3 regions of the Ligilactobacillus murinus genome follow, and region 3 is predicted to be linked to each of the others. Evidence: predicted binding sites of a transcription regulator. Region 3 holds the regulator's gene; each other region holds the start of a gene.
What was found. Region 3 encodes NrdR, which represses ribonucleotide reductase genes. Its sites were predicted from a motif close to ACACNATATATNGTGT; they were not measured.

Region 1 (10,609 bases), 860 kb from region 3:
CCACCAGTCGAACCAGCACCCAAAATTTGGTGGATCTCATCAAAGAACAAGATGATGTTGCCAGCTTCTTTAACTTCATTGACCAAGTTTTGGATGTTTTCTTCAAAACTACCACGATATTGTGTCCCAGCTTCAAGTGAAGAAATATCAATGCTTACGATCTCTTTATTCTTGATCGCAGCTGGTACATCACCGTTTACGATCGCTTGAGCTAAGCCTTCAACAACAGCTGTTTTACCAACACCAGCATCCCCAACTAAAACAGGGTTGTTCTTCGTACGACGTGCTAGGATCTCAGCTGCTTCTTGGATCTCTTTTTTACGTCCAATAACTGGATCTAACTTTCCTTCACGTGCATCTTGTGTCAAATTACGACCAAGCTTTTGCAAAACACTACCTTCTTGTTGGCCAGCTTGTTGTTGCATTGCAGCTTGTTGAGCTTGAGCAGCTTGTTGTTGAGCTTGATTTGGCAAGCGACCTGTTTGACGATATTGTCTGAATTCTTCAGGTGTAACTTCATGACCATTGATCATGTAGCGGCTACTTTCTGAACTTAAACCATTGTTACCCCATAATTGATTAAAGATGTCGTCCATGTCTCCAAATGGATCTGTATATCTAGCCATAAATAATCCCTCGCTTTTTTTACTTAAATAATTTTTTAAATTTATAACGCTTGTAATATACAACTTATAATTTTGCATTGCAAACAAAAACACCTGTCTGCAGAAAAAAGCCCAAGCGAACAACCAGAGCCTTTTAGAATCATAAATCGTAATACTACATTACTTCCAATTCATATAGTTTTCTTCAAGCTCTTGCAAAACTTGCCACATCGTTGCATGCTGTGCCCTAGCTAGGGCGTCAAGATCACGCAAATTCAGGGAAGTTGCACGAGTTTGTTGCTTGTTGAACGATTTATGAAGGGTCGTATAACCATAACCTGACCTCTTGGATACCTCATAAATAGTCAATTCCTTTTCACGCAGGTAACCTTTGATGTCGATCTCCATTGGTCCTCACCTCCACAAAAATAATTATACCACATTTGTGATATTTCACAAGTGTAAAATACCACAAATGTGAAATATTTTTTTAAACTTTATTTTTTATAAAAAAATAACCCCTACCACATAGTAGGAGCTAGGCAAACTTATTTAGATCACAGGACGAGGACAGAATTTTGGCATCAATTCGTCAAAATCATATTCTTCCAAAGCTGCCAAACCTTCTTTTGTAACATCAAAATAAGCTGTCAAACCTTGGGCGATCATCAAGTTGACTTCTTTTTCCGGATCAAATTGCACAACGATCACTGGTGTCTTAGTCGCATAAGCATAACCGATCTCAAAGGCTGTCCCTGAGTCTGGTTCGTTTTCTTTAGTCTCTTCTAATTTGTAGTCCACGATCGCTACGACTACATCGCTCGCATCGATCTGGTTAGTATCAAGGCCAAAAGTAGCTTTTTGCCACTCAAAGCTGCCAAATTCAGCTGCTTTATATTCATGTTCATGAGGAATAAAGATATTTTTTGGATCGATCGTTTTATTATTGCTCAAAGCAGCTTTAACTTTAGCGATCCGTTCTTTTTGAGCTGGACTAAAAAATGGTGATGCAAGATATACAGATTTCATTTTAGTTCCTCCTAGGATAAATATATTTTCAGTATACGTGACTAAAATCAGTAAAAGCAAGTTATTGCACTCTCTTCAATCCCCCCACAACATGTTGTGGTTAATTTTAAAAAAACACAAGATACGCTTTATTTTTACGCGATTTCCGAGTATGATTGTAGAGGTACTTAAATAATTTAACACTAACCAGATCTTATAGGAAAGGATGCTTCAATCATTTTGATCACACTATCAGGAATCATCGGCTCTGGGAAGTCGAGTTTAACCGAAATCTTAGCTCAAGAATTAGGCACTAAAGCCTATTACGAACCCGTCAAAGACAACCCTGTTTTACCTATCTTCTACAAAGGTAACGAGATCGCTGCTAAAAAACGCGCAGCTGGCGATAAAGAGGCAACTAACCCATATGCCTATCTCTTGCAAACATTTTTCTTAAACCGCCGTTTTGCAATGATCAAGGCTGCTATGCAAGAAGACAACAACATCTTGGACCGCTCGATCTACGAAGACGAGATCTTCATGAAGATGAACACCGAAATGGGTAACGCAACTAAAGTCGAATATGACATCTACAAGAGCTTACTTTCAAATATGATGGAAGAACTACCATTTGCATCCCATAAGAAGTCACCTGATTTGATGATCACGATCAAAGTGTCCTACGATACAATGTTAAAACGAATCGAAAAACGCGGTCGTGATTATGAACTAGTCGAACGTGATCCTTCCTTAGTTGAATACTACCAACGTCTTTTACGTCATTACGATATTTGGATGGAAGAGTACGATTCTTCGCCACTTTTGATCATTGATGGCGACAAATACGATTTTGTTGGCAGTGTGGCTGATCGGATCGCAGTCTTAGAACAAATCGAAGAAAAGCTTTACGAACTAAACAAGATCAGTAAAGAACAACTTGCCGACCTAAAGAAACAACATCTTGAATTATTAAATGAAGTTGGGTGATAATAGAGCTGAGAGTACTTTCTCAGCTCTATTTTTTATGAAAGAAGGTTTTGTTATATGGAAAAAACTGAACGTAAAGATCTCAAAAAGACACTTTGGGTCGGCCTTTCCTGTTTAATAGCATTTAATATTGCTATTTTACAAGCACTTAGCATCTTAAATCCAGAAAATCCCGATGAAAGTGGCGTCCCATACTTTTTTGCAGTTGCAGCTGAATTATTCATCATCTTTGTTGCCACAAATAAAAAGACTCAACGCCAACTTTTTGATGTTTATCGCCAACCAACTGCCCACAAAATTTTTCAATGGGTCTGCTTTTTAGGTCTGACACAGATCATTTTCAGCTACAACAGTACCTTGATCGAGATGCTTTTAAACTTCTTTCATCTGAGTGCTCAAAACCAAGAAGAAAGTGCTACTGGAGCTAATGAAACGCTCTCGATGTTTATCTATGGATCATTTTTAGCCCCGTTTGGAGAAGAGATCTTATTTCGCGGTTTTCTTTTGCAAAACTTCAAACGCTATGGTGTTCGCTTTGCAATTATTTTTTCAGCCATTTTATTTGGCATCTACCATGGTAACATCGTCCAGACACCCTTCGCTTTCATTTTAGGACTTTTGCTCGGTTATATTACTGTGAGTTACGGTCTCAAATATGCGATCGCTGTCCATATCTTTAATAATATGGTTCTAGCTGATTTTTTAGACCGTTTTTTACAGTTATTCTCAGAAAATACTGCCACAACTATCAGCACCATTATCATGGGAAGTTTAGCACTCGGGGGACTTTATTATTTATATCGTTTTTGGCATACACAACGTCAAAAATTATTTGCCCCGATCGACTATTCCGTCATAAGGAGCGCTTTGTTCAATCTTCCTTTCATGATCTTACTTGTGATCTGCTTATTAGAAATGCTAGCTGGTTTGACTCCGCTTCACTAAGGGATATCGCTTGCAGATATTTAAGCCAAGGGAGTATCATTAAATAAAGAGATAAAGGTAAGGTGATGCATGATGGCACTTAATTATGAACGTGTATTAGTAGCGATCGATGGTTCTAAGGGTTCCGATGTCGCGTTAGAAACTGCGATCGATGTAACTAAAAGAAATGAAGCTCATTTAGATATTTTACGTGTCTTAGACCTCAATTCACTCGAATACGGTGGCGCCGGGATCGCTTTAGATGGGGAACAGATCCATCGGATCGAACAAGAAAACGAAGCTTATTTACTCAAATTGCGTGAAGAACTCATTGAAAAGCACGGTTTTAAGACTGATCAGATCAATGTCCACATTCGTTTTGGCAATCCTAAGATCGTGATCACCGAAGATTTTCAACCTGAATACAACATCGACATGATCATCGTTGGTTCAACTGGCAAGAGCTTCTTGCACCGCATCGTGACTGGTTCTGTTGCTTCTCATGTGACCCGAGCAGCTAAATGCGATGTGTTAGTGGCTCGCTCCACTGAAGAAAACTTGAAATGATCATTTAAGGCCTTGAAACGACTCAAGGTCTTATTTTTTGTACACAAAAAGGCAGGCATATTTCAAATCACTTGAAATAGCCTGCCTCTTTTAGGCTGGGTAAGTCCTAGCTAAAAGGTCAACGCTTATTCTTCTTCACGTTTCTTCTTGTTTTTCAAAGCACCTAAACCTACAAGTCCTGCCAAGCCAGTTAAAGCTGCCCCAAGTACTTTAGCCTTTTGATCGTCTGAATCACCCGTTTGTGGTAACTCAGTCTTAGTTGCATTTGGTAGTGTTTGCTTGTTAGTTGTTGGGGGTGCTACTGGTGCCTCTGTTTTTTGACTTGGAGTACTTGGTGTTTGTCCACCAGCAGTTGCTTTGGCTTTGACCGTGATCGTTGTTTCAACGATGTCAACCGAGCCGTCTGGATACGTGACTTTGACTAACGCTTTGAACATGCCTACTTTAGAAGTATCTGGCATTTCGACCCATTCGACTTTAGTACCAGCTGGCAGATCGCCTAAGTTTGCGATCGCATCTTTAGCATCTGGTACTTGCCCTTGAATGACTTCGATCGGCTTAGTGATCGGTTCGTTCTTATCGGCATCAGTCTTGTTAGCTGTAACTGTGATCTTCACTGTGATCTCATCAGTCGAGCCGTCTGGATACGTCACAACGATCGTGCCATCTTTTTCTCCCGGTGTCGTTGTATCCACTGGAGTCTTCCATTCGAATTTCGTACCTGATGGAAGGTCGCCCTTATTGGCAATTCCGTCTCCTGGTTCTGGTGTGCCTCCCACTGGCGTTGTGATGTCTTTACCAGCTGGATCATACAGATCTGCATCAGTACCAACTTTGACCTTCACGTTGACTTCTTCACTAGAGCCATCTGGATACGTCACAACGATCGTACCTTCCTTATCTCCTGGTGTCGTCGTGTCTACTGGTGTCTTCCATTCATACTTCGTACCTGGTGGAAGCTCGCCCTTATTAGCAATTCCGTCTCCTGGTTCTGGTGTGCCTCCCACTGGCGTTGTGATGTCTTTACCAACTGGTTCATACTTATCTGCATCCGTTGGGGTTTCTGTGACCGTGACTTTCACTGTCACTTCTTCACTCGAACCATCTGGATACGTCACAACGATCGTACCTTCTTTTTCTCCTGGTGTCGTTGTGTCTACTGGTGTCTTCCATTCATACTTCGTATCTGGTGGAAGCTCGCCCTTATTGGCAATTCCGTCTCCTGGTTCTGGTGTGCCACCCACTGGCGTTGTGATGTCTTTACCAACTGGTTCATACTTATCTGCATCCGTTGGAGTTTCTGTGACCGTGACTTTCACTGTCACTTCTTCACTCGAACCGTCTGGATACGTCACAACGATCGTACCTTCTTTTTCTCCTGGTGTCGTTGTGTCTACTGGTGTCTTCCACCCATACTTCGTACCTGATGGAAGGTCGCCCTTATTGGCAATTCCGTCTCCTGGTTCTGGGGTACCACCCACTGGCGTTGTGATATCTTTACCAGTTGGTTCGTACTTATCTGCATCCGTTGGGTTTTCTGTGACTGTGACTTTCACTGTCACTTCTTCACTCGAACCATCTGGATACGTCACAACGATCGTGCCTTCCTTTTCACCTGGTGTTGTTGTATCCACTGGTGTCTTCCAGTCAAACTTCGTACCTGATGGAAGGTCGCCCTTATTGGCAATTCCGTCTCCTGGTTCTGGGGTACCACCCACTGGCGTTGTGATATCTTTACCAGTTGGTTCGTACTTATCTGCATCCGTTAGGTTTTCTGTGACTGTGACTTTCACTGTCACTTCTTCACTCGAACCGTCTGGATACGTCACAACGATCGTACCTTCTTTTTCTCCTGGTGTCGTTGTGTCTACTGGTGTCTTCCATTCATACTTCGTACCTGATGGAAGGTCGCCCTTATTGGCAATTCCGTCTCCTGGTTCTGGGGTACCACCCACTGGCGTTGTGATGTCTTTACCAGTTGGTTCGTACTTATCTGCATCCGTTGGGTTTTCTGTGACTGTGACTTTCACTGTCACTTCTTCACTCGAACCATCTGGATACGTCACAACGATCGTGCCTTCCTTTTCACCTGGTGTTGTTGTATCCACTGGTGTCTTCCAGTCAAACTTCGTACCTGATGGAAGGTCTGACACATTGCCGATACCTTCTTCTGCTACCGGAGTACCACCCACTGGCGTTGTGATATCTTTACCAGTTGGTTCATACTTATCTGCATCCGTTGGGTTTTCTGTGACTGTGACTTTCACTGTCACTTCTTCACTCGAACCATCTGGATACGTCACAACGATCGTGCCTTCCTTTTCACCTGGTGTTGTTGTATCCACTGGTGTCTTCCAGTCAAACTTCGTACCTGATGGAAGGTCTGACACATTGCCGATACCTTCTTCTGCTACCGGAGTACCACCCACTGGCGTTGTGATGTCTTTACCAACTGGTTCGTACTTATCTGCATCCGTTGGGTTTTCTGTGACTGTGACTTTCACTGTCACTTCTTCACTCGAACCATCTGGATACGTCACAACGATCGTGCCTTCCTTTTCACCTGGTGTTGTTGTATCCACTGGTGTCTTCCAGTCAAACTTCGTACCTGATGGAAGGTCTGACACATTGCCGATACCTTCTTCTGCTACCGGAGTACCGCCCACTGGGGTTGTGATATCTTTACCAGTTGGTTCGTACTTATCTGCATCCGTTGGGTTTTCTGTGACCGTGACTTTTACTGTCACTTCTTCACTAGAGCCATCTGGATACGTTACAACGATCGTACCTTCCTTATCTCCTGGTGTCGTCGTGTCTACTGGTGTCTTCCATTCATACTTCGTGCCTGATGGAAGGTCGCCCTTATTGGCAATTCCGTCTCCTGGATCTGGGGTGCCGCCCACTGGGGTTGTGATATCTTTACCAGTTGGTTCGTACTTATCTGCATCCGTTGCCGCAACTTTGTATTGAGCTACAAAAGTTCCACCTGTGGTAAAGGTATCTGGCAAGACTGGATCCCAACCATTTTGAACATAACCTTCTGCTGGTTCGATCGTTGGAACGGTAACTTCACTTGCTGGCGTGCCTTCACGAACATCAAAGACATAGCTTGCACCATCAGCAAATTTACCATTTGTACCAGCATCAAATGTTACTCTGACATAACCTTCTGGGGTCGGAGCATTTGGGTCATTTGTCCGATCAATGACCTTATCCATTACGATAACTTTGACTGTCGTAGTCGACGTTGTGCCATCTGGGAAGGTCACTGTTACTGGAATATCAAATTCACCAGCTTCGGTACCATTTGGCAATTTAGTTGGATCATCCACTGTGATCGTTGGTTGTGGAGTTTTATCTGTCGGATAACCTGTGATCACAGCTCCGATCACTTCATCAGCCGTGGTTGGATCGCCAAAGGCTTTATTGATGGTACCACCCTCAACAACATATTGAACATTGTCTTTGATCTTGTATTGAGCCACATAATTAGCTGCATCCGTAACAGTCTCTGCTAATTCTGGGCTCCAGCCAGTATGCAAGTAATCAGCTGCTGGCGTTACAGTCGGAACTGGTACTTCTGTCATTGCCGTCCCAACTTTAACATCAAACATCGTCTTAGCATCAGCTGCAAAAGTACCATTTGCACCCTGATCAAAGGTCACACGCACATAGCCTTCTGGGGTCGGTTGCGTTGGATCAGTGATCGGGATCACGTTACCTACTACGACTTTGACATTTGTCTTGTCCGTTGTGCCATCTGGATACGTTACCGTTACTGGAACATCATAAACTCCAGCTGTATTGCCATCTGGTAGACCAGCTGGGTCGTCCACTGTGATCGTTGCCCCTGCTGGGGTTGCGATCGGATCAGTCTTACCAGTCTCAGTAAATGTCACTTTGCTGGTCACTTCTTCAGCAGTGGTTGGACTACCAAGTTCTTTATTTAATTGGCCACCAGTCACATCATAATCATCAGCGATCGGGGTTTTGATCGTTACTTTAACAGTAACTTCATCAGTCGAACCATCTGGATAGGTTACTACTACTGGAATATCAAAGTCGCCCGCAGTTTGTCCATCTGGCAAGGTCGTCCCTTCTTTGATCGCCATTGTTGGTCGGTCATTTAGTGTATCTGGGTAGTTGGTCGTTACTTTACCTAAGATCTCTTCTGGCGTTGGCGCTTGACCAAAGTCTTTAGTCAGTTCGCCACCAGTAGCTTCAAAGGTCGTAGCTGCATCATTTGCTACATTGACAGTGACATAAACAAAGTCCTTAGAACCATCTGGATAGGTCACTTGAACTGGGGTGACATATGTGCCTTTACCTGTCAAAGCATTACCCTTAACTGTAACTGCACCTGTCGTTTCATCGATCGTAACATCGGCTGGATCAAGCACTTTGGCATCGGCTGGCACAGTTGCTTTGATATCAGCTGGAATATCCGCATCAGCAGCTGGGGTAAACTTCGTACCTGTTGGCGCTGTTGTAGCTTGACCTGTCGCATCGGTAAATGTCGGTGTCACTGGGGTCGTATCCTGACCGATCGTACCAGCTAATTCTTCATATGCTGGGACATAAGAATCAGCCATCGGTACGCTTGCGATAAAGGAATCTAAGGCTAAAGCATTGTCTAAACTCTTAGTACTTTCACCTTGTTCAAAGACTGCGACCGTAAAGTTGGTATCGCTTGTGATATCATCAGGTACCGTAAAGAGATCTGGCTTGTAAGTCCCATCTGTACTAGAAGTGATCGTTTGCGCTGACCCATAGGCGACCCCATCTTTGAACCATTGAACTTGATACTCACGGGCTGGGAATAAACCACCTACAGTCGACTCAACTTTGTCGCCTGCAAAGGCATGGTTATTTCCGGTATCATAATTTAAAATGTCGACCATTGGCTGTGGAGTCAATAAAGCAAAGTTGACCGAACCATAGTTTGAAGTCGTTCCCACTGAAGTCAAAAAACTATTTGCATCTTGGAACATATTGTTAGTAAAGGCATCATTCCAAATGTTGTAGTTATCGATCAATGGCATAACATACATATACTTCGCATTGATATGGCGCAATGGACCCAGCGCAGTTCCATTCCAAAGCGTGATATTACTGTTATTGATATCTGCATCGGAAACCAAAGTATGCCACTTATCGGCACTAACTGAAAGACCTTTTGTCGTTGGACTAGCACCATACAAACCTCTAAATGGAATATAGTATTTACCGTTAGCGTCAGCAGTGCCAACAACAGATTCAGCAATATGCGAACCTACACCGTGTTCTTCTTGGTATTTAGCAATGATCTCAGCCTGCGCAGCTTTCATATCATCAAGTGAATATCCTTTATGAGCAGCAGCCCATTCATCGATCAAAATGGTCACTTCATCATTCAAGTATGAGGCAACAACTTTAGTCCCCGTTGCTTTGACGTCGTTACTGTCATTGATCCATTGGTTAGCTAAAGTACCAGCTGCATCACCATTTTCATACCAGACCCAACCGGTAACTGCCCCAGATAGACCACGATCTGGCCAACTACCATCGACATTTGGTGGCATTTCCCATTGATCTTCTGGCTTAACGAGCCAATCTTCTAAGCCCATCTTTTCTTGGAAGATGACCATTGAGTTAACGATCCGATTGACCCCAGCGGTAAAGTCCCAGGATTCATTCTTACGATTCAAACGTGTATGGAAACCATAGATCTTATCCCCCGCTTGAACAATACTGTATTTTTCAGGATCTGGATTTTGGACCCATGTTCTGATCGCAAATTTTGCATCACCTGCAAGTTCAAATTTACTTTGTTCTAGTCCATTTGGATCAGAAAGATCGATCGCAAAGGTCCCATCAGCATTAGTCGTGGTGTAGTAGATCTTAGAAACATAACCATTACCATTTACCCACTGCAAATAAACCTTGACACCCGCCATTGGGGTCGAATCCTTACCCATACCATCTAAACCGCCACGGCTCGTATCCAACCAAGCTTTACCAGAATAGGTTTGCTTAGCAGTTGGATCACCGGGACTATAGATCGCATTTTTTTCTAACTCTTCTTGCAGTGCATCTGAAACACTTGGTCCAGCAGCTTGTGCGCTTGGTTGATCATCTTCACCATTTGCGCCTGCAGCACGTAATATTGATGCTTTTGCCGAAGCTTCTTCAGTTGTTGGTTGCACTTCGGGTCGTGGTGTTTCAGCTGTGGGCGTTTCACTTGATCGCGCTTCCGTTTCAGCTGGTGTTTCTGTTGTTTGTGTCGTATCAGTCACTTCTGGTGTCGTTGCAGGAGTAGCCGCTACTTCTGGTGTTTCAGCTACAGTTGTGCTATCATTGGTTGTGGTAGTGTCTTCTGAAGTTGGCGCTTCAGTCGTCTCATTACTATCTGTCATTGGAGTTTTAGCTTGAGGTGTTTCATTGGTAGTGGCATCCTCAGCTGGAGCTCCATTTTCATTATTTGCCTCTTCGGTAGCAGCTGATGTATCACCTGGATCTTCGGCCGAGGTTTCAACCAT
Region 2 (10,609 bases), 860 kb from region 3:
TATTCTAAACCACCTAGCCCGACTCTTCCGGGGTCTCTCTCAGGGTCTCTTTTAAATCATTTTTAATCGCTTTTTAGACACGTTACTTTAAAGGGAGACCCTAAAAAGCCTTTTAAACCGTCAAAAAGGCGATATAACAAGGGTTAGCTATCTTATAACATAATTATCAGTCTAGTTGGACCTTGATCTGTTGGACCATTGCGAGTTCTTCGTTAGTTGGCACTAACATCACTTTGACTTTTGAGTTTTCAGTTGAGATCACACCTTCATGGCCAGCTTCATTTAGCTCTTGGTCTAATTGAACACCTAAACAAGCTAAGCGTTGGCAAACATCAGCCCGTAACCACGGGTTGTTTTCCCCGATCCCACCGGCAAAGACCAACACATCGGCGCCACCTAATTGGGCAAAATAACTTCCGACATAGGACACGATCTTATTTAAATAAACATCTAAGGCTAACTTGCAACGTTGATCGGCTTGATTAGCTTTGATATCACGCATATCATCCGAATAGCCTGACAAGCCTAATAGTCCTGACTTTTGGTTAAAGAGCTCAAGAACTTCATCAGCTGTTTTATCGAGTTTCTTCATTAAAAATGGCACGATCGAAGGATCAACATCACCAGCCCGAGTCCCCATCGTTAGGCCTGTCAAAGGCGTAAAGCCCATTGAACTGGCAAAAGATTTTCCATCTTTGACCGCTGAAACAGATGACCCACTACCCAAGTGCAAAGTGATCAATTTGAGGTCAGCCAATGGTTTTTCCAAAAGCTCAGCTGTCTTTTGCGCTAAATATTCATGACTGATCCCGTGTTCGCCATAGCGTCTGATCCCATATTTTTGCGTTAGCTCATATGGTAAACTAAAGATCGCATTTTCTTCTGGCATTTGGGTAAAGAACTGGCTGTCAAAGACCGCATATTGTGGGGTATCCGGCATGACTTGTTGCATCAATTCGATGTATTTTGCTTCCATTGGATTATGTAATGGAGCATGGTCACTCAAGGCTAAGACTTCTTTGATCGCTGCTTGATCCATCTTAGTAGCTTGCGTGAATTTAGTTCCCCCAGCTACGACACGATGCCCAACACATTTAATATCAGCTAAAGAGGTGATCTTTAACTCTTGGATCTTTTCAATGATCATTTCAGCTGCTTTTTCATAAGATAGGCCATCTTGTGTTTCTTGATACGTCTGATCTCCATATTTGATCTCAAACTTTGAACCTGGGGCTAACATTCGCTCCACTAAGCCTTTAGCGACGACTGATTCATCGGTCAATTCAAATAATTTCCATTTAACTGATGAACTTCCGGCATTCATTAACAAAATTTTTGGCATTTCTGCGCACCTCCGATACTTTTAAGTATAACTTAAAAAGTAAAATTCAAAAAGATACTTTATTTTCCTATATGTATTCTATTTTTGTGGAATTTGACAATAATTAATCTGTTTGTTACATAAACGTGACAAATTGTAATTTTATCGGAATATGTATGTTATATAAAAAATGTATACTGCTAGTGTAGATAAATGAAAAACAAGTAAATATTAAATATTTTTTTAAGGAGAGTTTACTTATGGAAATGAAGAAAGTTATTACGGGAGCTGCCGCGTTATCTGGTTTAGTTGCATTGGGCCAAACAGCAAATGCTGATGAAGTTGTCGTTAAAGCCGGCGATACAGTATCTGAATTAGCCCTTAAATACAACACAACGATCGATGCGATCCAACAAGCTAACAAATTACAAGATGTAAACTTGATCTTCGTTGGTCAACGCTTAGAAGTTGGTAGCAACGTTTTAGCTGAAGCTTCACAAGCTGCACAACAACAAGCTCAACCTGCACAAGCAGCTCCACAAGCTCAAACTCAAGTCCAAGAAGCACAACCTGCACAACAACAAACACAACAAGTGCAAACAACGACTCCACAAACGCCAGTAAACGATGCTGAAGCAAGTGCTAAAGCTTGGATCGCTAACGTTGAATCAGGTGGTTCTTATACCGCTCAAAACGGCCGTTACTACGGTAAGTATCAATTGACTAATTCTTACCTTGGCGGAGATTACTCCCCAGAAAACCAAGAACGTGTAGCCGATAACTATGTTGCCAATCGTTACGGTTCTTGGCAAGCAGCTAAGTCATTTTGGCTTGCTAACGGCTGGTACTAATATCAGTTAAATATAACTTTACGGACTCAAAAAAATTTTGAGTCCGTTTTTTGCGTGGTTAAGCCAATAACACAATATCTAGCGATTAGCAGAGTAAAATTTATACTACATGTTGTGTAAATTGTGGTATACTGATATCACAATCAAATTAGAAGGGGTTTTATTCTGATGGCTTTAGATCTATATACAAAAGATAACTGCATCCAATGCAAGATGACCAAGAAGTTTTTAATGGAGAATAATATTGAATTTGGAGAACATAATATCTCCGATCATCCAGAATATATCAACTACCTAAAAGAAAAAGGTTTACGCACAGTTCCAGTTTTAGAACAAGATCATGCACCGATCATCAATGGTTTCCGGCCTGATCTCTTAAAGAAGCTGGCAGCTCAATGAAAATAATTTATTTTAGCGTCACCGGGCAGACCCGACGCTTCATCAAAAAACTTGGACCTACCGTCGATGCCACTGAGATCGATCCGGTGGACCCACTTTTTATGGTAAATGAACCTTTCGTCTTGATCGTACCGACCTATGAAGATGAGATCACTTACCCTGTAACTGAATTTTTAGAATACGCAAATAACGCTGCATCATTAAAAGGGATCGTCGGGACCGGCAACCGTAATTTTGCAGAGTTATTTATTTTTACAGCTAAAAACTTGGCTAAAAAATTTAATGTTCCTGTGCTCTATTCATTTGAATTCAATGGAACACCCACAGATGTCCAAAATTTCAAGGAAGCGGTGAATAAACTTGAGTCTTAAAGATATCGATATCAACAACGTTACGTACTACGATCTAAACAACCGGGTCAACATTCCCTTAAACGGTCAGATCCAACTCGACCAAGACAAAGCAGCTTTAAGCGCCTTTTTCAAGGAAAATGTCATTCCTAATACGATGACCTTTGCTTCACTTAAGGAACGCTTTGACTATTTGCTAGACAATAACTATCTTGAAACACAATTTATCCAAAAATACGATTTTGCCTTTATTGAAAAGCTCTATGCGCAGTTAGAAGCAGCTGATTTTCGTTTCAAGACCTTTATGGCAGCTTACAAGTTTTATACCCAATATGCGCTAAAAACCGATGATGGTAGTTATTACTTGGAAAGTTTCATCGACCGAGCTGCGATCAATGCTTTGTACTTTGCTGACGGTGATGAAAGCTTAGCACTTCAACTAGCTGATGAGATCGTTCACCAACGTTATCAACCAGCAACTCCAAGCTTTTTGAATGCTGGGCGGGCCAGACGTGGTGAATTAGTTTCTTGTTTTGTTTTACAAGTTACCGATGATATGAATTCGATCGGCCGAGTGATCAACTCCGCACTTCAACTCTCACGGATCGGAGGTGGCGTCGGGATCACCTTGAGTAATCTTCGTTCAGCTGGAGCACCGATCAAAGGGATCAAGGGGGCTGCTTCTGGGGTCGTGCCTGTCATGAAATTACTCGAAGATAGTTTTTCTTACTCCAATCAGTTAGGCCAACGTCAAGGGGCTGGTGTCGTTTATCTAAATGTTTTCCATCCCGATATCATCGACTTTTTAGCTTCTAAAAAAGAAAATGCCGATGAAAAGATCCGGGTCAAGACATTATCTTTAGGGGTGCTTGTACCCGATAAGTTCTACGAATTAGCCAAGCAAAATGCTGATATGTATCTCTTTGATCCATACGATGTCGAAAGAAAATATGGCACACCTTTCTCTTATGTCGATATTACAGCGCAATACGATAACTTAGTCAACGACCCTGATATCGCTAAAAAGAAGATCTCTGCTCGCTTGCTCGAAGAAGAGATCTCAAAATTACAACAAGAATCTGGCTATCCTTATATCGTCAATGTCGATACAGCTAATAAAGCCAACCCGATCAAAGGTAAGATCATCACCAGCAATCTTTGCTCTGAGATCTTGCAAGTTCAAACACCATCTTTAGTTAATAATCAACAAGGCTATGATGTCTTAGGAACTGATATCAGCTGTAACTTGGGCTCGACTAATATCACTAATTTGATGGACTCCCCTGATTTTGGGCGCTCTGTCGAAGCCATGACACGCGCTTTGACCTTTGTGACCGATCATTCAGATATCGATGTTGTCCCATCTGTGCAACACGGCAACCGCCAAGCTCACACGATCGGTCTAGGCGCTATGGGCTTACATGCCTTTTTAGCTAAAAATCAAATGCACTATGGTTCACCAGAAGCTTTGGAATTTACCAGCTTATACTTTATGTTGCTCAACTACTGGACCTTAGTTGCTTCCAACAAGCTCGCCAAAGAACGCCAAACTAGCTTTGTTGGTTTTGAAGAAAGTGATTATGCTAATGGTAAATACTTCACTAAGTATTTGACAAAAGACTTTACACCACATTTTGAAAAAGTCAAAGCACTCTTCAAAGATATCTTCATTCCAACTAAAGCCGATTGGGAAAAATTGAGTCAAGCAGTCAAACAAGATGGACTCTACCATCAAAACCGCTTAGCCGTAGCACCAAATGGTTCGATCTCATATATCAATGATACGACTGCATCCCTTCAACCGATCATCAACAAGATCGAAGAACGCCAGGAAAGAAAGATCGGTAAGATTTATTATCCTGCACCATATCTTTCAAACGAGACTTTACCATACTACACTTCGGCTTACGATCTAGACATGCGTAAAGTGATCGATACTTATGCATCCGCACAACAACATGTTGATCAAGGAATGAGTTTAACGCTCTTTATGCGTTCTTCGATCCCAGCTGGACTCTATGAATGGAAAGATGGCCGAACTGATAAGATGACGACTCGTGACCTCTCGATCCTTCGTAACTATGCTCACCATAAACAGATCAAGTCGATCTATTATGTCCGCACGTTCACTGATACACAAGATGAAGTCGGAGTCAACGAATGCGAAAGCTGTGTAATTTAGTGAGGTATTTGAAAAATGGAAAACTATAAGGCAATCAACTGGAACAATTTAGAAGACCAGATCGATAAAGCAACTTGGGAAAAATTGACCGAACAATTTTGGTTAGATACTCGGATCCCTCTTTCAAATGACTTAGCCGATTGGCGGGAATTTTCCGCTGCTGATAAAGATGTTGTGGCTAAAGTCTTTGGGGGCTTAACATTATTAGATACTTTGCAATCTCAAGATGGGATCGCAGCGCTTAAAAAAGATATCCGGACGCAACAAGAAGAAGCCGTCTTCAACAATATCGAATTTATGGAATCAGTGCACGCTAAGAGTTACTCCTCGATCTTTTCAACTTTGAATACGCCTAAAGAGATCGCAGAGATCTTTGCTTGGACTGATTCAAATGAGATCTTGCAATACAAAGCACAAAAGATCAATGATATCTATCAAAACGGAACACCTTTACAAAAGAAAGTTGCTTCCGTATTCTTGGAAACATTTCTCTTTTACTCTGGTTTCTACACTCCACTCTACTGGTTAGGGCATAATAAACTCGCTAACGTAGCGGAGATCATCAAGTTGATCTTGCGTGACGAATCTGTACACGGAACTTATATCGGCTACAAGTTCCAATTGGGCTTTAACGAATTATCCGAAGAAGAACAAGAAGAATTCAAAGGCTGGATGTATGAACTTTTGTATGATCTCTACGAAAATGAAGAAAAATACACCCATTTACTCTATGATCAAGTCGGCTGGAGCGATGATGTTTTGGTCTTTTTACGTTACAATGCTAATAAGGCTTTGATGAATCTAGGGATGGATCCGCTCTTCCCTGATACCGCCGAAGATGTTAATCCTGTCGTTATGAACGGGATCTCAACTTCGACTTCCAATCATGACTTCTTCTCCCAAGTTGGTAATGGTTACTTACTTGGTAACGTTGAAGCTATGCAAGACAGTGACTATGAATTTTAATACCCTATAAATAACAAAGTTCCCATCATGAGGTGAAACTACGCCTCATGATGGGAACTTTGTTATTTACTGTAATTTGCAATTATCACCAAAAGTAAAAAACATCCAGGCATACACCTGAATGCTCAATGTCTATTGTAAAAATCTCGGTAAGAGCAAATTACGTCTGTTGTCCTTTTTGAGATGTTTTTGGTTGACAGTCATCGTCACCAAGATCATCGCATCGACTAGCGAAGTCCGTTTCCGATAAGCCGTATATTTGGCGCTCCATTTCGTAACATATTTGTTCTTATAGGAACGTAAACCTTGAAAAGCATAGAAACGATCACCATATTCAAAGACAAAGCGCGCAACTCGTTCACCGATAAAGCTAAAGCGTGATTCACCAACATTTGATAACGGCGCCATCCCCATATCAAAGTATTCATAGCCCTGTTCTTTTCCATACTCGAATAAACTGATAAAGATCTTATCCATGATCCCAGAGGGTGCATCTTGACTGTGACGCATCAGATCGATCGATAATGTCTTTTCATCCATTGGCATCATCGACGCAAATGCGACCAGTTTACCTGAAGCATCACGGATCAAACAGACTGGAGCTTCATTCAAATAATCTTCATCAAAGAAGCCTAGTGAAAAGCCCTTTTCTACTTGTTTACCTAACCAACTATCCGAGACAGCTTGAAGTTCAGCCATCAACTCATCAGTAAATGGTGGTTCAATAAAGCTAAATTCATAGCCTTCACGTTCAAATTTGTTCATCAAAGCACGTTGCGCCCGCCGTTTTTTACCTTGGAGCGTAAATTCACTGAGCTTGACTAAGCCTTCTTCACCCGTCTTGATAAAGTCAAAGCCGTATTCATGTAATAACATCGTAAAGCTCTCATTGATCTCATAAAAGACCAACTGATAGTCATAATTATCCGCTTCTTGCATGAACGCTTGAACAGCTTCTTGGAGATAAGCATGATCTCCCACCGGTTCACCCATGATGATCAATTTATCGGTCTTGATCCGGTACATGAAAAAGAGTTTATCTTCGCCGTCTTCTGTGTAAAAATATAACTCTTTATCCTGCAAAAAGGCTAGGTGACTAACTTCATTACCGCCAAATTTTTCGATCACCGCACGCACCCGTTTTTTATCAAAACCAACATTTGCAAAAATATCTTTCCCACTGCACAAATAGTTACTGATCAATAATAAAACACACGCTGCAAGTAAAAGACCTAAAAAGCCAGAAAGCCAGATACTTTGCGCCGGAAATAAAAAGATCGTTGGCACACGATGATGATTGATATAACTTGGTGAGTTGATAAACCCAACGATCGCATACAAGAAAAAGATCCCAGCAAAGATCGAGCCGTCCACGATCTTTTTAGTGATCGAATAGCGTAGTTGCTTACGGTAGAGCTCTTTACGTGACAAGGCGACCATCACTAAGATCACACCTAAAAAAATAGCTAAAGTTGGGGTATAAACGCGCCACAAAGTATTAACGATCCCGATCACTAAAACGATCAAGGTCGGCCAATATGCTTTTTTGACCTTAGCTTCGATCCCACGCGCCATCCCGATCAAGGCAAATGCAAATACGATATCAGTCAACTGGTTAATAAATAAAAAGGTGTACGGATATAGTTTTGCTAAAAATGAATTTGAATATGCCCAATTAGGAATAGCTGCTTCTAATAATAATAAGATCCCAGAAACATATAAAAAAGCGGTCAATAACATATGGGCCGTCTTTTGCAAGATCAACTTAGGGATCCCATTTAACTTATGATTGACTTGACTGCCTGCATAGTGGACAAAAAAGCTCAAGCCGATCCCAAAAGGAATGATGTAATAAAACAAACGGAAAAACAAGAGCCAGATCACGGCTTGTTCCGTCGTGACGCCAAATGGTAGTAATCCGATCATCATGAAAACATCAAATGAGCCTAGGCCCCCTGGCACCATAGAGATGATCCCTAATACCGATCCTGTAAAATACAACGCTAAGACAGCAGCATAATTCGCATGTATTCCGAGTTGTTCACCGATAAAGATGAAAAATAACGCTGCAAAACCCCATTCTAATAATGAAGCTAAGATCAAGATCAGTTCTCTTTTTAAAGTCAGATCCTTAAAGAAATCACCTTGCTTGAATTTAGTCGTTAAAAACAAGAGCGGAAAATACAAGCCACCACCGATCAGCCAAGGCCAATATCCCTTTAAATGTGGTCCTAGATCAAACCAAAAGATCAAGCCTAGTGAGACCCAACAGTATAGCGATAGACCTGCTAATAAAAATAAGGCGATCTTAGATAATGCATAGATGACCTGCTTTTTACTAGCATTTTTGTGATAAAAATCAGCCCGTAAAGCTGCTCCTAAAAAGCCACCAAAGCCAGCAATGTTTGTCGCGGTATTGGTGATCCACCCACTGCGTAAGATATACCACGGACTGTATTTATCTGGTAAAAATTTAACGATCGAAAAATCATACAACAGCATAGGACTGACCGCAATAATACCAGCACCAAGCATTAAAATAATGCTAAACAATGATTGATCTGCGAGCCCTTGTTTTACTTGATACCAATCGACCTCGCGAAAAATTTTTCCGATTTCAAAAGTTACAAAAATCAATACTGAAAGGACAAAAATTAATTTCAGAATAGTTGCTCTTTTTTCAACGAAGCTTTTCACCTGCTGAAATGCTTGCTTCATTTTTGTAAGACCCCCTTGTAATTTATACTTTCTTAATTATACCATATGCCCCACTAAAAAAAGGCCACCCATAACAGGTGACCTTGAGAAGTTATAAACTCCAGTCTTCTTTTGGTCCTATCGGTACGATCCCCGATGGATTTAAGTCTAATTGTCCGCGATAATGATGAACTTTGATATGCTCAAAGTTAACTGTCTCTGCTACGCCTGGTGTATTATACAATTGCCGAACATAGCGCCATAAATTAGGATAAGCACTCAAAAGTTTGAGGTTACATTTGTATAGCCCATAAAAGACGATATCAAAGCGTACTAAGAAAGTAAAGAGTTTCCAGTCAGTCTCAACGGGTGCATCACCCAGTAAATACGCCTGGTCTTTTAAGCGCTGTTCTAAATCATCTAGCATCGTAAACACTTGTGCGACTGCTTTTTCATATTCAGCTTGGGTTTTAGCATCTTTAGTCGCATTGACCTTAGCATAAAATGAATCGCAGTAAACATTTAATTCATCGATCTGGGCACGTAAAGCCTTAGGATAGTAAGCGGTGTGATCTCCCGTCAGTTCATCAAAAGCAGACTCTAGCATCCGCATGATGTCCGCTGATTCATTATTGACGATCTGCCCCGTCTGTTTATCAAATAAGACCGGTACACTAGCGATCCCAGTATAATCAGCTTTTGCTTTGGTATAAACTTCTGGCAATGATCTGGCACCAAAGATCGGATCAGCGATCGTACCTGGAAAATCACTGAATTGCCACCCATCAGCCCCCAATACCGGATCAACGACTGATAGGCCGATATAGTCTTGTAAACCCTTGAGACCACGCATCAATAAAGCCCGATTTGCCCACGGACAACCGTAAGAGACATACAGATGGTAGCGACCCTTCTCAGCCTTGAAACCACCTTTGCCAGTTGGGCCGGCTGAGCCATCTGGCGTGATCCAATTACGAAAACCAGGATCGACTTGAATATCTTTTCCCTCAGCTCGCAGTTGGGCTAAACTTTTTTGTGTCCATTTACCGTTAACTAAAGTACCCATATTTTGACCTCTTTTCTTCACTCATAGTCTTATTGTAGCCTTTTCTCGACAAATGCTTAACTTATTTGCTTAGTCTCTAAAATCTGTACTTTGACTCAGATCTAGGTGTGCATTTACTTCAGTTACGACCTCATTTAACTTAGCTTGCAGTGCTTGAATCGCTCCACTCCCCAAATATAAGCGCACCGGTGGTCGTTTCATTTGAGCGACTTTAACGATCGCTTCGGCTACCCGTTTAGGAGCGCCACTTTGGTTGTGATTGAGGCGTTTTAGACCAGCCATCGTGTCACGTACGACTTGATAATCACTAGTCGTTTTAGCTGGCTCTCTCAATGAGGTTTGGTCTAAAAAGTCTGTTCTAACGCCCCCTGGAGCGATCGCTGTCACTTTGATCCCAAATGGTTCTACTTCAGCTGCCAAAGCTTCACTTAACATGATCACTCCTGCCTTAGTTGCCGAATAGATCCCTTGCGTTGGCCCCGTAACTGTACCTGAGATCGAAGCTAGGTTGATGATGTTTCCTGCCTTTTGCTTTCGCATCTGAGGTAACACGGCTTGCGTCATACTGAGTAAGCCAAAGAAATTAACATCAAAGTTTTTTTGACCGCTGACAACTCAACTTCTTCGACCGCACCTAACAATGCATAACCAGCATTATTGACTAACACATCTATGCGACCATACTTTGCAATAACTTGCGCTACAGTCGTATCAATACTCGTTTCATCAAAGCCATCTCAACTGCCCAGAAGTTTTTACTTGTTTTTCCAAGCTCTG
Region 3 (10,609 bases):
TCACCTACGAATATTTTGTATTTTTTAACCATTCAAGCATACCTCGATTCATGATATTTTTAGTCGAACCTGCGTCAATCATATCATACCCCGCAGCAATCGCCAAAATAACTACATACACACGAGCTAGGCATAATAAAAGCGCCCACCCACAAGCAAAGCTTCCAAGCACGCGCACCTAGTCATCCATATACAGTTTTATTTTTTAACGACCGTTCTTTAACGTCTGCGATCGCAAAAAGACAAAATAAAAAGCACTCAACTTGCGCTGAATGCTAAACATCAATAAATTAGCCCTTTCATATGAGGCCCTAGTGGTTCTCCATCTTCATCAAGTAAAATTTTATTTTCTTTAATTGCTGTTTCTACCCTAGTGATTGCAGCTTCCACTTCTTCTGGATACTGTTCAATATAGAGAGGATCCCAAAAATGAACTCCTTCTAAAGAATGATTGAATTGCTTCTCGTATTTAGGTATTAGAACGTCAGAAAAATATTCCAGCATTTTCCATACTTCATAATCTGTGTACACTTTTTTCATAGCACTCATCCCTTCAAAATTAAGCCAATGATTAGATTTAAGTACTCTGGATCATCAACTATACTTTTCTTAAGATATTTATTATTTTCTTTATCCCATTTATTCACATATAGTTCAGATGTCTCAAAAATCCCTTGAATACCCATAGTAAATACTTCAGCTGCATTATCATAGTATTTGCCGATATAAGGATCAACAAAATCATCCTTTTTTACAACTTCACTAGGATCATATTTTATTTTGGGAAATATATCAAGTAATCTAGTTGGTTTCTCACCTTTTGTTCGTTGATCTACCCATTCTTTTTCGATACGGACTAGATCTTTGTTAAAAAGATCAATGCTAATAGCATCTGTTTTCGGCGGAACTGATCAACATTTTTTTGCGCAAGCGTAAATAATTTTTGATAACGTGCGATCACAGCTGAAAACATCTCAAATAATCGAACTTCTTTGGCATCAGTTCTTTCCAAGAGCAAAGAGCTCAAATAATTTAATTTACGTGCTTGTTCACTCCGAGTCACCATCGTTTCAAACGCCTCTTGTTGGATCCGATAAGCAACTAATATTTGGGGGATCAAAACAGCTACGAGCAACAAAGCTAACCAGATATTATATTTGCCTAATAAAAGTAACATCCCCCACAATATTATACTTTCACGTAAGATCGAAACTCCAAAGACGATCAAGTTGACTGGGCGCCAGCTAGCACCTTCATTTAGAACTTCTAGATCATCAAAAAAATCACTATCGTCAAATAATTCCAATGAGTGTAACTGTTGCGACTTGCGCATCATCGATAATTTGATAAAGCCGGTCAATTTATCCGTCAACATTCCTTGAAAATTAGTCCCAACAACTGGTAAAACTTGGCTGATCAAAGTTGCAAATGCTCATAATACAAAGAAGTACATATACGGTCGCTGTTCGTTCAATAGATCTACTAATTGTTGACCAGCTCGTACTGCCAACACAGGCGCCAAAGCTTCTAATGGTGTCAAAATAACCACAGTTAACGCAACCAATAAAGTTGCTTTGAAAAACATCTTATACGTTTGAAATAATAATCTAAAATAACTAACTACCTTTTGCATATTACGATCCCCATTTCAATGTTTTCCACCAACACTTAAATAAATGCTACCACTTCTTTTTTGTCTCTGCATAAAAATGGCTAAATCGACAAAATATTGGGGCAAGTTCACTTAATTAACCTGAACACTTATTTGTTTTGGCTAATATGACAAAATATAGGTAAAAATCTTTGATACTTTGAAGTAAGAAGAATAAGATAGACATTAGAGGTGAACGACATGAAATTTAAAAATGGACTCGTACTTAGTCTTACTTGCTTAAGTATCGGACTTGTCGGATCATTTACATCCCAACCAAAACTCCAAACGATACAGGCTGCTACGACCAATAATACAAAAAATTTCAAGCAGATCAAATTGGGGATGAATAAGCGCCAAGTGATCGATATTTTAGGTAAACCAGTACATGATAAATATGAAGATAATATCTGGACGTATCCAGTAAAAGACACCTCTAGTGTATCCTTAGTCTTCAAAAAAGATACTTTAGAAAATGTCAGCGATAAGTCTGTGATCAGTGCCAAAAATAGCGTCATAAAAAAGCTACGACTAAAACAAAACGCCAAAATATCAATACTGCTTTTAAGGATTATTTCAAACAAGCTGCACAATACGCTAGAGCCGGACAGACAGAATTTGCCTGGAGCACGATGATCAAAAAAGTGACGTTTGACGGTGATGATGAATTGAAAGTGACCGCTGTAAATGGTTTTAATGCTACACCAAACCATGAAAAAGACGTGATCGCTAAAAAAGTTGCTGAACTAGGAAAGTCATTTTTGCATCGCTATGATCAAAAAGATATCGAACTAGAATTTTACGAAAATGGTCACAAGATCGGGAGCTCTCAAGATGAACAACTGACTCTATACAAATGGCACGACCAACACCAATAAAATATAGAAAAAGCGAGCGACCCTAGATCTGATCACTCGCTTTTTCTATATTGCTAAGTTGATTATATTAATCTTCTTTACGGCTGTAAGTTTCAATGTCGTGTAAGATAAGGTTTCTAAATTCATCTTGGGTCATTGTTTCAGTCTTTTCACTGCCGTATTTACGAACAGTCACTGTACCGTCAGCCACTTCTTGGTCACCAACAACTAAAGTATATGGCGTCTTCATCACTTGAGCTTGACGGATCTTGTAACCCATCTTTTCGTTACGATCATCGATACTTACACGGATCTGATGTGCTCCCAATTTTGAGCTCAATTGACGTGCATAATCCATGTGAAGCTCATTCTTGACTGGAATGATCTCAACTTGCTTTGGAGCTAACCATGTTGGGAAAGCACCCTTGTACATTTCTGTCAAGTAAGCTGTGAAACGTTCCATCGTTGATACGATACCACGGTGGATCATAACTGGACGGTGTTCTTCACCATCAGCCCCAGTATATTTGAGATCGAAACGTTCAGGTAACAAGAAGTCCAATTGGATCGTGGAAAGTGTTTCTTCTCCACCAAGAGCAGTCTTAGTTTGAACGTCTAATTTAGGACCGTAGAAAGCAGCTTCACCTTCAGCTTCAAAGTAATCCAAGCCAAGATCATCCATAGCTGCTTTTAACATCCGTTGAGATTTTTCCCACATTTCATCATCATCGTAGTACTTATGTGTGTTTTCAGGATCACGGTAGCTCAAACGGAAACGGTAGTCCTTGATGTCAAAGTCATGGTAAACATCGACCATCAATTGAAGTGTCCGCTTGAATTCTTCTTCGATCTGATCTGGAGCTACGAAAGTATGACCATCATTTAATGTCATTTCACGTACCCGCGAAAGACCTGTCAAAGCACCTGATTTTTCATACCGGTGCATCATCCCTAGTTCAGCGATCCGTAATGGAAGATCACGGTATGAACGAATATGGTGGTTGTAAACTTGAATATGAGATGGGCAGTTCATCGGACGCAATTCAAGTAATTCGCCATCACCCATGTCCATTGGTGGGAACATATCTTCGCGGTAGTGATCCCAGTGACCAGACTGTTTGTAAAGATCAACATTAGCTAGAATTGGTGTGTAAACATGTTCGTAGCCACGAGCAACTTCTTTATCGATGATATAACGTTCGATCGTACGACGGATCGTAGCCCCATTTGGCATCCAGTATGGTAGACCGGCACCGACTTTAGGATCAACAAAGAAAAGATCTAAATTGTTACCGATCACACGGTGGTCACGTTCACGTGCTTCTTTTCGACGTTGTAATTCAGCATCAAGGTCTTTTTGCTTGTAAAAAGCTGTCCCATAGATACGTTGTAACATTGGGTTGCTTGAAGCACCTTTCCAGTAAGCCCCAGCCACTGAAAGTAATTGGAACACTTTGATCGCACCAGTTGAAGCCAATTGTGGTCCAAATGAGAAGTCATTGAAATCACCCAATTTATGAGCTACGACTTTACCAGCGTTATCAGCAGCGATCTCTTTGACTAATTCAGTTTGGTATTGATCACCATCAACTAATTGCAAAGCTTCTTCTTCTGTATATTCAACACGTTCGATCGGTAAGTTTTGCTTGATGATCGCTTGCATCTTTTGTTCGATCTTTTCAAAATCAGCTTCAGCCACTTGACCAGCTGCATTATCTGTATCAAAGAAGAAACCATGGTCTAAGGCCTCACCTTGACCAAACTTCATTTCTGGATAAAGGCTATGCAAAGCACTAGCTAAAACATTAGCTGCTGTTTGCCATAACACGTTCATTCCTTCATCAGAATCTTTCGTGATGATCTTGATCTCACCATCTTCGTTTAAAGGTTCGTTGTAATCCACTAATTTACCGTTAAATTCACCTGCAACAGACTTCTTAGCTAAGCTGATGCTGATAGATTTTGCGATATCTTGTGTTGTTGTTCCAGCTACAAATTGTTTTACAGCACCATCTGGAAACTTAACATTGATCTCTGACATTATATGATCCTCCTTATTTTTTGCCAAGACATAAAAGAGCCCCTAGTGCTCCATTGAACACTAGGGGCGTCTTTAACGCGGTTCCACCCAATTTCAAGGTCAGTTGACCCTCTCTTGATCGTCGATAACGGAAACGAGCCGTCCTACCTTTGCAGTAGGCTATCGTGATAAAAGTGGTAAGCTCCTCTTTAAGAGACTTGCAGTCAAAGGTCTCTTTCCCTGAATTGATTTGCCGTTTGTCTTTTACTTAATGTAATTCCTATTTAAGCACGAAACCTCTTTAATTTCAAGTCATTATTCCGGATTTCGGCGATTTTTTCCTACAACATGATATTCATCGGCCAAAAATTTGATCCGTTCCATAATGCGCTTGGCCTTCAAAGGCTCGGCTTCCCCCCGATTGTTGACCGTCAAATACTGCTGTTCTAACTGTGTCAACGAGAGATTCGAGCTAAAAAAGGTCGGTAACTCTTCTTGCATCCGATATTGTAAGATGACCCCTAAAACATCATCTCTTAGCCAGCTACTCAAAGAATCAGCCCCGATATCATCGATCATCAAGACCTGTGCTTTTTTTAAACTATCGATATACTCTGTCGTTTGATTTTTACTGATCGAACTTTTGATCTCAACAGCAAACGATGGAAAATGCACCAAAGTCGTTTGATAGCCCCTTTTAGCTAGATCGTTAGCGATCGCTGCTAAAAGATAGGTCTTACCCACACCAAAACTGCCTTCTAAATACAGACCCTTGTGAAATTCTTTTGGTTTTTTAGAGTAACTATTGACAAAATCCAAAGCTGCTTTTAAAGCTTCCATGCGTTCATCACTGCGCTCATAATCTTTTAACTGCGCTTTACGAACACTACGCGGTAGATTGATCGTCTTAACACGCGCTTCCAAAGCTTTTTGCTCGCGCCTAGCTTTGAGCTCAGCTGTAGGAACGTACACGACTTCGATCCGGTGATTGCTGATCGCAAGTGTCGGTAGATAGCCTGGTGCAAAAGTCTGTTTACCTTGAGCTATCTGCTTTTTTAAAGTCACAAACTCATACAATTTACTCGCACTTTTCATCACATCTGCCTGTGTCAAAGTTTGACTGTTTTCAGCCAAAAAAGTCCGCACCTCGGTATCCTGCAAGATCTCGGTGATCAGCTTTTGATAGCGCTCGTTCCAATTATTTCTTTGCATCTGCTCAGTCAAATTCTTGCCTAGATCTTCCATTTTAGCCACCGCCTTCCTATTCACTTTGTTCTAGCTGTGCCAATAATTCGTCTATCTGAGCATTTAGTACCTGTTTATCCGCTTTAGTTGGTTTAGCTTTAGGTTCTTTTTCATCTTTTGCCCAGTCCGGCAAGGTTTCTTTTTGTACGATCTGCTGTTTTCGCCCATAATATTTTTTTGGTTGTTTCTTTTCACGAGCTTTCTGGTTAGCCTCACGCATGTAGACCATTGCTTCTTCTGGGGTCTTGATCTTCTTTTCGGCTAACTTAGCGGCAGCTTTAGTAAAACGATTAGCCACTTTATCTTCTAACATCGTGTTATTTTGAGCGATCAAATAATAGTGCAACAAGACATTGATCACCGCATTGGGTAAAACTTGTTTTTCAACTAGAGTTTTGACCGTATATCGCTCTAAATTCGTCACAAAACTATTCTTTTGCCGTTTGAGTTCTTCGATGAATTCAAGCGGCAGATATTGTTTTGAAACAGCGATCAGCGCTAAATCAGTTTGCGTCAATTCCGCACTCACCGCTGGATCGATCGGTGCGGTCGCTTTAGCTTCTTTCGGTGTTAGCTCTTTGAATTGCCGATCAAATTGCTGAGTGGCTAATTTCTTGACAAGTTCAAGATCGACTTTATCGTCCTTGACATTTAGTGCCTGTTCGAGCAATTTGACTAGTTCTAGTTCATTTAGACCATATAATAAAGCGATCGACTTTAAGGTCTCAAGTGAACGGCTGATCTCAGTTGCCGGCACAAAAGATTGGGCTAAAAGCTCTTTTAAATATTCTATATCTAGATCGATTTCGACTGAATCAACGAGATTTTTAGCCGGTTTAGCTGTTACTTTTACCTGTGAATTTTTGAGTAATGTATCCTTTTTCACAGTAAAGACATCTAGAAGCGACTTGGTGACCTCTTTAGCATTAGCATATGTGAAAGCTGGTTTGACAAATTCTTGTTTCAACTCATCATATTGGATCTGCCCTAATGAATCGGCTAAAAGCATACTCAAGAGGTCATCTTTAAAGAAATCTTCGGCACTCAAAGGGGCTTGTAACTCATAGATAAACACTTGACCAAGTTCATCTTTTTGAACGAATGTCTTCAATAGTCCAAGTGCTTCTAATCTGATCCGGGCTTCGTAAAAGTCACGTAAACCTAAACTCAAAATATCCAATAGCTCTTTATGCATCCGGCGCGCTAACAAGTCTGGTGTTTGAGCTACTTTAGCCGCTAATAATGAATAAATACCGTAAGCATTGACCCCCATCAACGGCTGGTAGAGCTTTAAAATGACTTTGAACTCTGTCGAGCCGATATGGGCTTTAGTATTGACAACGTAACCATCCTTAGGCGACATCTGCCTTAAACCTTCACTCATCGCCTAACATCCCCCAACTACTTATTTTTTTCGTTATCACGTGCCATCAAGTCTTGCAATTCCTTTGCAAAAGATGCCATATCTTTAAACTCACGATAGACGCTAGCAAATCTGATATAGGCGATATCATCGACATTAGCTAAGATCTCCATCACATATTCACCGATCAATTGACTGGAAACTTCATTACCTCCGACTGCACGGATCTTTGTTTCAACTTGATCGACGATATTTTGGATCTCATCCATTGCAACAGGCCGTTTTTCAGCTGCTCGCATAACACCACGCAAGACTTTTTCACGATTAAATTCTTCTCTGGCACCATTTTTCTTAATAACTAATAGTGGCGCTGCTTCTACTCTTTCAAATGTAGTAAAACGGAAACCACAATTTTCACATTCCCGCCGGCGCCGAATAGCATGTCCATTGTCGGCGGGACGGCTATCCACTACACGTGATCCATTTTGATGACAATTTGGACACTTCATGATCTTTACCTCACTGCCTAATCCTCGATTAAATTATTTATCTTTAGCCATTTTATCACTTGCGCTTGCGTTTCTTCAACTGTTCCCGAACTATCTACTGTAATTGTAGCCAAATTCCGCCTTTTTTCAGCAGACATTTGACTAGCGATCCGCTCAAGTGCCGCCTTTTCACTCAAATGATCGCGTTTCATGATCCGCTTTAGTTGCACTGCTTTAGGAACTTCAACATTGATAACTGCATCACAATGATCTGCATAACCATTTTCGAATAATAAGGCGGCATCGATCACAACTACTTTATGCCCCTGTTGCTCAGCCAAGGCCAACTGTTTTTCATATTCAGCTTTGATCAAGGGCTGCATGATCTGGTCTAATTGGGCTAATTTCTTAGGATCACTAAAGACGAGCTTACCAAGCTTAGCCCGATCTAAAGTCTGATCAGCTTGGATGATCTGAGGTCCAAATGTTTTTTGCAATTCAGCCAGACCAGGCGTCGTTGGTTCAACGACTTTTCGGGCGATCACATCAGCATCAAGGATCTTAAAATCTAATGTTTGCAAAAAATTACTGATCGTCGTTTTGCCCATTCCGATCCCACCAGTCAAGCCTAAAATATATGTCATTTTACCACCTGCTGACACTGCGGACAAAAATGCGTGCCTCGTTGTCCTACCACGATCTTTTGGATCTTTGTACCACAACGTTTGCACGGCTCACCGGTTTGACCGTAGACATCTAGTTCAAATTGAAAGGCGCCCGTTTTTTGGAAAGCATCCGTGTAACTTCTGATCGTTGTTCCACCAGCTTCGATCGCCTTAGCTAATTCAGTAATGATGTTATCATGCAATGTCGTTGCTTGCTCTAAGGTCAATTTTTGACATATAGTCTGCGGATGGATCTTACTTTGCCACAACACCTCATCAACATAGATATTACCTAACCCCGTGACCAAAGTCTGGTCAAGTAAGGCGGTCTTGATATTTTTCTTCTTTTTTTGTAGTTTTTGATAAAAATCAGCAACTTTAAAAGTTTCAGCTACTGGCTCAGGTCCTAATTTGGCTAAACCTAGTAGATCTTCTTCACTGCCCGTTTGAACTAATTGCATCCGCCCAAATTTACGAACATCGTTATAGCGCAACTGCCGACCATCAGTTAGATAAAAGATGACATGTGTATGCTTGTCGACTGGATCAGTCGCTTCTTTGACATAAAACTTACCTTCCATGCGCAAATGGGATACAACGGTAAGACCATTTGAAAACCTAAAGAGCAAATATTTACCCCGCCGTTGGATATTTTCAAGTGTTTGGTCTTTTAATTTAGCTCTAAAATCGTCAGCATCACCAACGATCATCTTAGGATATAAAACTTCGACGCGCGCGATCTTTTGACCTAGAACTAATTTTTGCAAGCCGCGCCGGACTGTCTCTACTTCTGGTAACTCTGGCATTTTTTCACCTCATCTTATACTATTTAGTCTCAAACCACGTCTTACCACTAGCACTTTCGACCTTTAATGGGACCGAAAGTTCAACGGCCGAATCCATGATCTTTGGTACTAACTCTTTTAGTTTAGAGATCTCTGCTTTAGGTGCTTCAAAGATCAACTCATCGTGTACTTGTAACAACATCTTGGCTTCTAAGCCTGCATCTTTTAAAGCTTGTTGCATATTGATCATTGCAACTTTGATGATATCAGCTGCACTGCCTTGGATCGGAGTATTCATCGCAGTCCGTTCTGCAAATGAGCGCAAGTTGTAATTTTTGCTCTTGATATCTGGAAGGTACCGCCGACGATGGAAAAGTGTTTCAACGTAGCCTTTTTGGCGCGCACTTTCAATGATATCTTGCATGTATTCATGTACTCCAGGAAATGAGGCCAGATACGTCTCCATAAACTCTTTTGCCTGCTTACGGGTACTCCCGATACTTTGTGCCAAACCAAAATCACTGATCCCATAAACGATCCCAAAGTTGACCGCTTTAGCTTGGCGACGCATGTTAGCTGTAACTTGGCTTGGATCATCTAATCCAAAGATACGCATCGCAGTATTAGCGTGAATATCAAAATCATCTTTAAAAGCTTGTTGCATGTGCGGATCTTTTGAAATATGGGCTAAGACCCGTAACTCGATCTGCGAATAATCAGAAGCAAAGATCTCCCAATCCGGATGACTTGGTACAAATGCTTGCCGGATCTTACGTCCTTCTTCTAAACGAACAGGGATATTTTGCAAGTTAGGATCAACTGATGATAGACGCCCAGTTGCCGTTAAAGTTTGTGTATAACGTGTGTGGACCTTACCATCAGCTGCGATAACTTTTAATAAGCCTTCAACATAGGTCGATTGTAATTTAGCTAATTGACGGTAAGCTAAAATATTATCGATGATCGGTGACATCCCACGTAATTTTTCTAAGACATCTACAGCCGTTGAGTAGCCTGTTTTAGTCTTTTTAACAACTGGCAATTTTAATTTTTCAAACAAGATCACCCCAAGTTGCTTAGGTGAATTGATATTGAATTTCTCACCAGCTTCGTTATATATTTGTTGTTCTAACTCACTCAAACGTTCCTTAAACTCACTTTGCATGATATCTAAACGTTCACGATCGACTTTGATCCCAGTGATCTCCATTTGCGCTAAGACTAAAGAAAGTGGACGTTCGATCTCAAAATAAAGATCTTCTTGCTCATTTTCAGCTAGTTCTTTCATCAACTTATCTTCTAGCTCTGAGATAGCTTTGAGTTTATGCGCTAAGTGCTCAAAATATATCGCATCATCAACTGGAACTTTGCGCTTAGACCCTTTTCCATAGACTTCTTCATCGGTCAAAACATCGAAGTAGTCATGACGCTTGGCTAAATTTCCCAGATCATTGCTGTTATCGCTGGTATTTAGCAGATATGAGACTAAAAGTAAATCAAAATTGATATTTTTTAGTTCAATACCTATACGCTTT

Region 1: CPS94_RS09355 (deoxynucleoside kinase) is a predicted target of NrdR. The motif match lies at 1,719-1,734, and genes of this name have one in related genera.
Region 2: nrdH (glutaredoxin-like protein NrdH) is a predicted target of NrdR. The motif match lies at 2,275-2,290, and genes of this name have one in related genera.

What each region holds. Positions count from the first base shown of each region.
Region 1 covers NZ_CP023565.1:1,906,738-1,917,346, reverse strand. Annotated here, with positions in the region: gene CPS94_RS09370 (ATP-dependent Clp protease ATP-binding subunit) at 1-626, opposite strand, end outside; gene CPS94_RS09365 (hypothetical protein) at 786-1,013, opposite strand; gene CPS94_RS09360 (nucleoside 2-deoxyribosyltransferase) at 1,158-1,634, opposite strand; gene CPS94_RS09355 (deoxynucleoside kinase) at 1,854-2,600, shown strand; gene CPS94_RS09350 (CPBP family intramembrane glutamic endopeptidase) at 2,658-3,545, shown strand; gene CPS94_RS09345 (universal stress protein) at 3,618-4,091, shown strand; gene CPS94_RS09340 (Rib/alpha-like domain-containing protein) at 4,217-10,609, opposite strand, start outside.
Region 2 covers NZ_CP023565.1:1,339,804-1,350,412, forward strand. Annotated here, with positions in the region: gene CPS94_RS06785 (acetate/propionate family kinase) at 167-1,342, opposite strand; gene apf (aggregation-promoting factor) at 1,582-2,172, shown strand; gene nrdH (glutaredoxin-like protein NrdH) at 2,341-2,571, shown strand; gene nrdI (class Ib ribonucleoside-diphosphate reductase assembly flavoprotein NrdI) at 2,568-2,942, shown strand; gene nrdE (class 1b ribonucleoside-diphosphate reductase subunit alpha) at 2,932-5,103, shown strand; gene nrdF (class 1b ribonucleoside-diphosphate reductase subunit beta) at 5,119-6,069, shown strand; gene mprF (bifunctional lysylphosphatidylglycerol flippase/synthetase MprF) at 6,202-8,787, opposite strand; gene CPS94_RS06820 (glutathione S-transferase family protein) at 8,879-9,832, opposite strand; partial or broken gene CPS94_RS11580 (SDR family NAD(P)-dependent oxidoreductase) at 9,902-10,500, opposite strand; gene CPS94_RS11590 (SDR family oxidoreductase) at 10,533-10,609, opposite strand, start outside.
Region 3 covers NZ_CP023565.1:476,011-486,619, reverse strand. Annotated here, with positions in the region: gene CPS94_RS02405 (hypothetical protein) at 1-32, opposite strand, end outside; gene CPS94_RS02400 (hypothetical protein) at 283-540, opposite strand; gene CPS94_RS02395 (hypothetical protein) at 857-1,420, opposite strand; gene CPS94_RS11540 (hypothetical protein) at 1,433-1,633, opposite strand; gene bamE (outer membrane protein assembly factor BamE domain-containing protein) at 1,853-2,287, shown strand; gene CPS94_RS11530 (hypothetical protein) at 2,284-2,529, shown strand; gene thrS (threonine--tRNA ligase) at 2,597-4,549, opposite strand; gene dnaI (primosomal protein DnaI) at 4,844-5,773, opposite strand; gene CPS94_RS02375 (replication initiation and membrane attachment family protein) at 5,790-7,157, opposite strand; gene nrdR (transcriptional regulator NrdR) at 7,175-7,645, opposite strand; gene coaE (dephospho-CoA kinase) at 7,663-8,268, opposite strand; gene mutM (DNA-formamidopyrimidine glycosylase) at 8,265-9,095, opposite strand; gene polA (DNA polymerase I) at 9,115-10,609, opposite strand, start outside.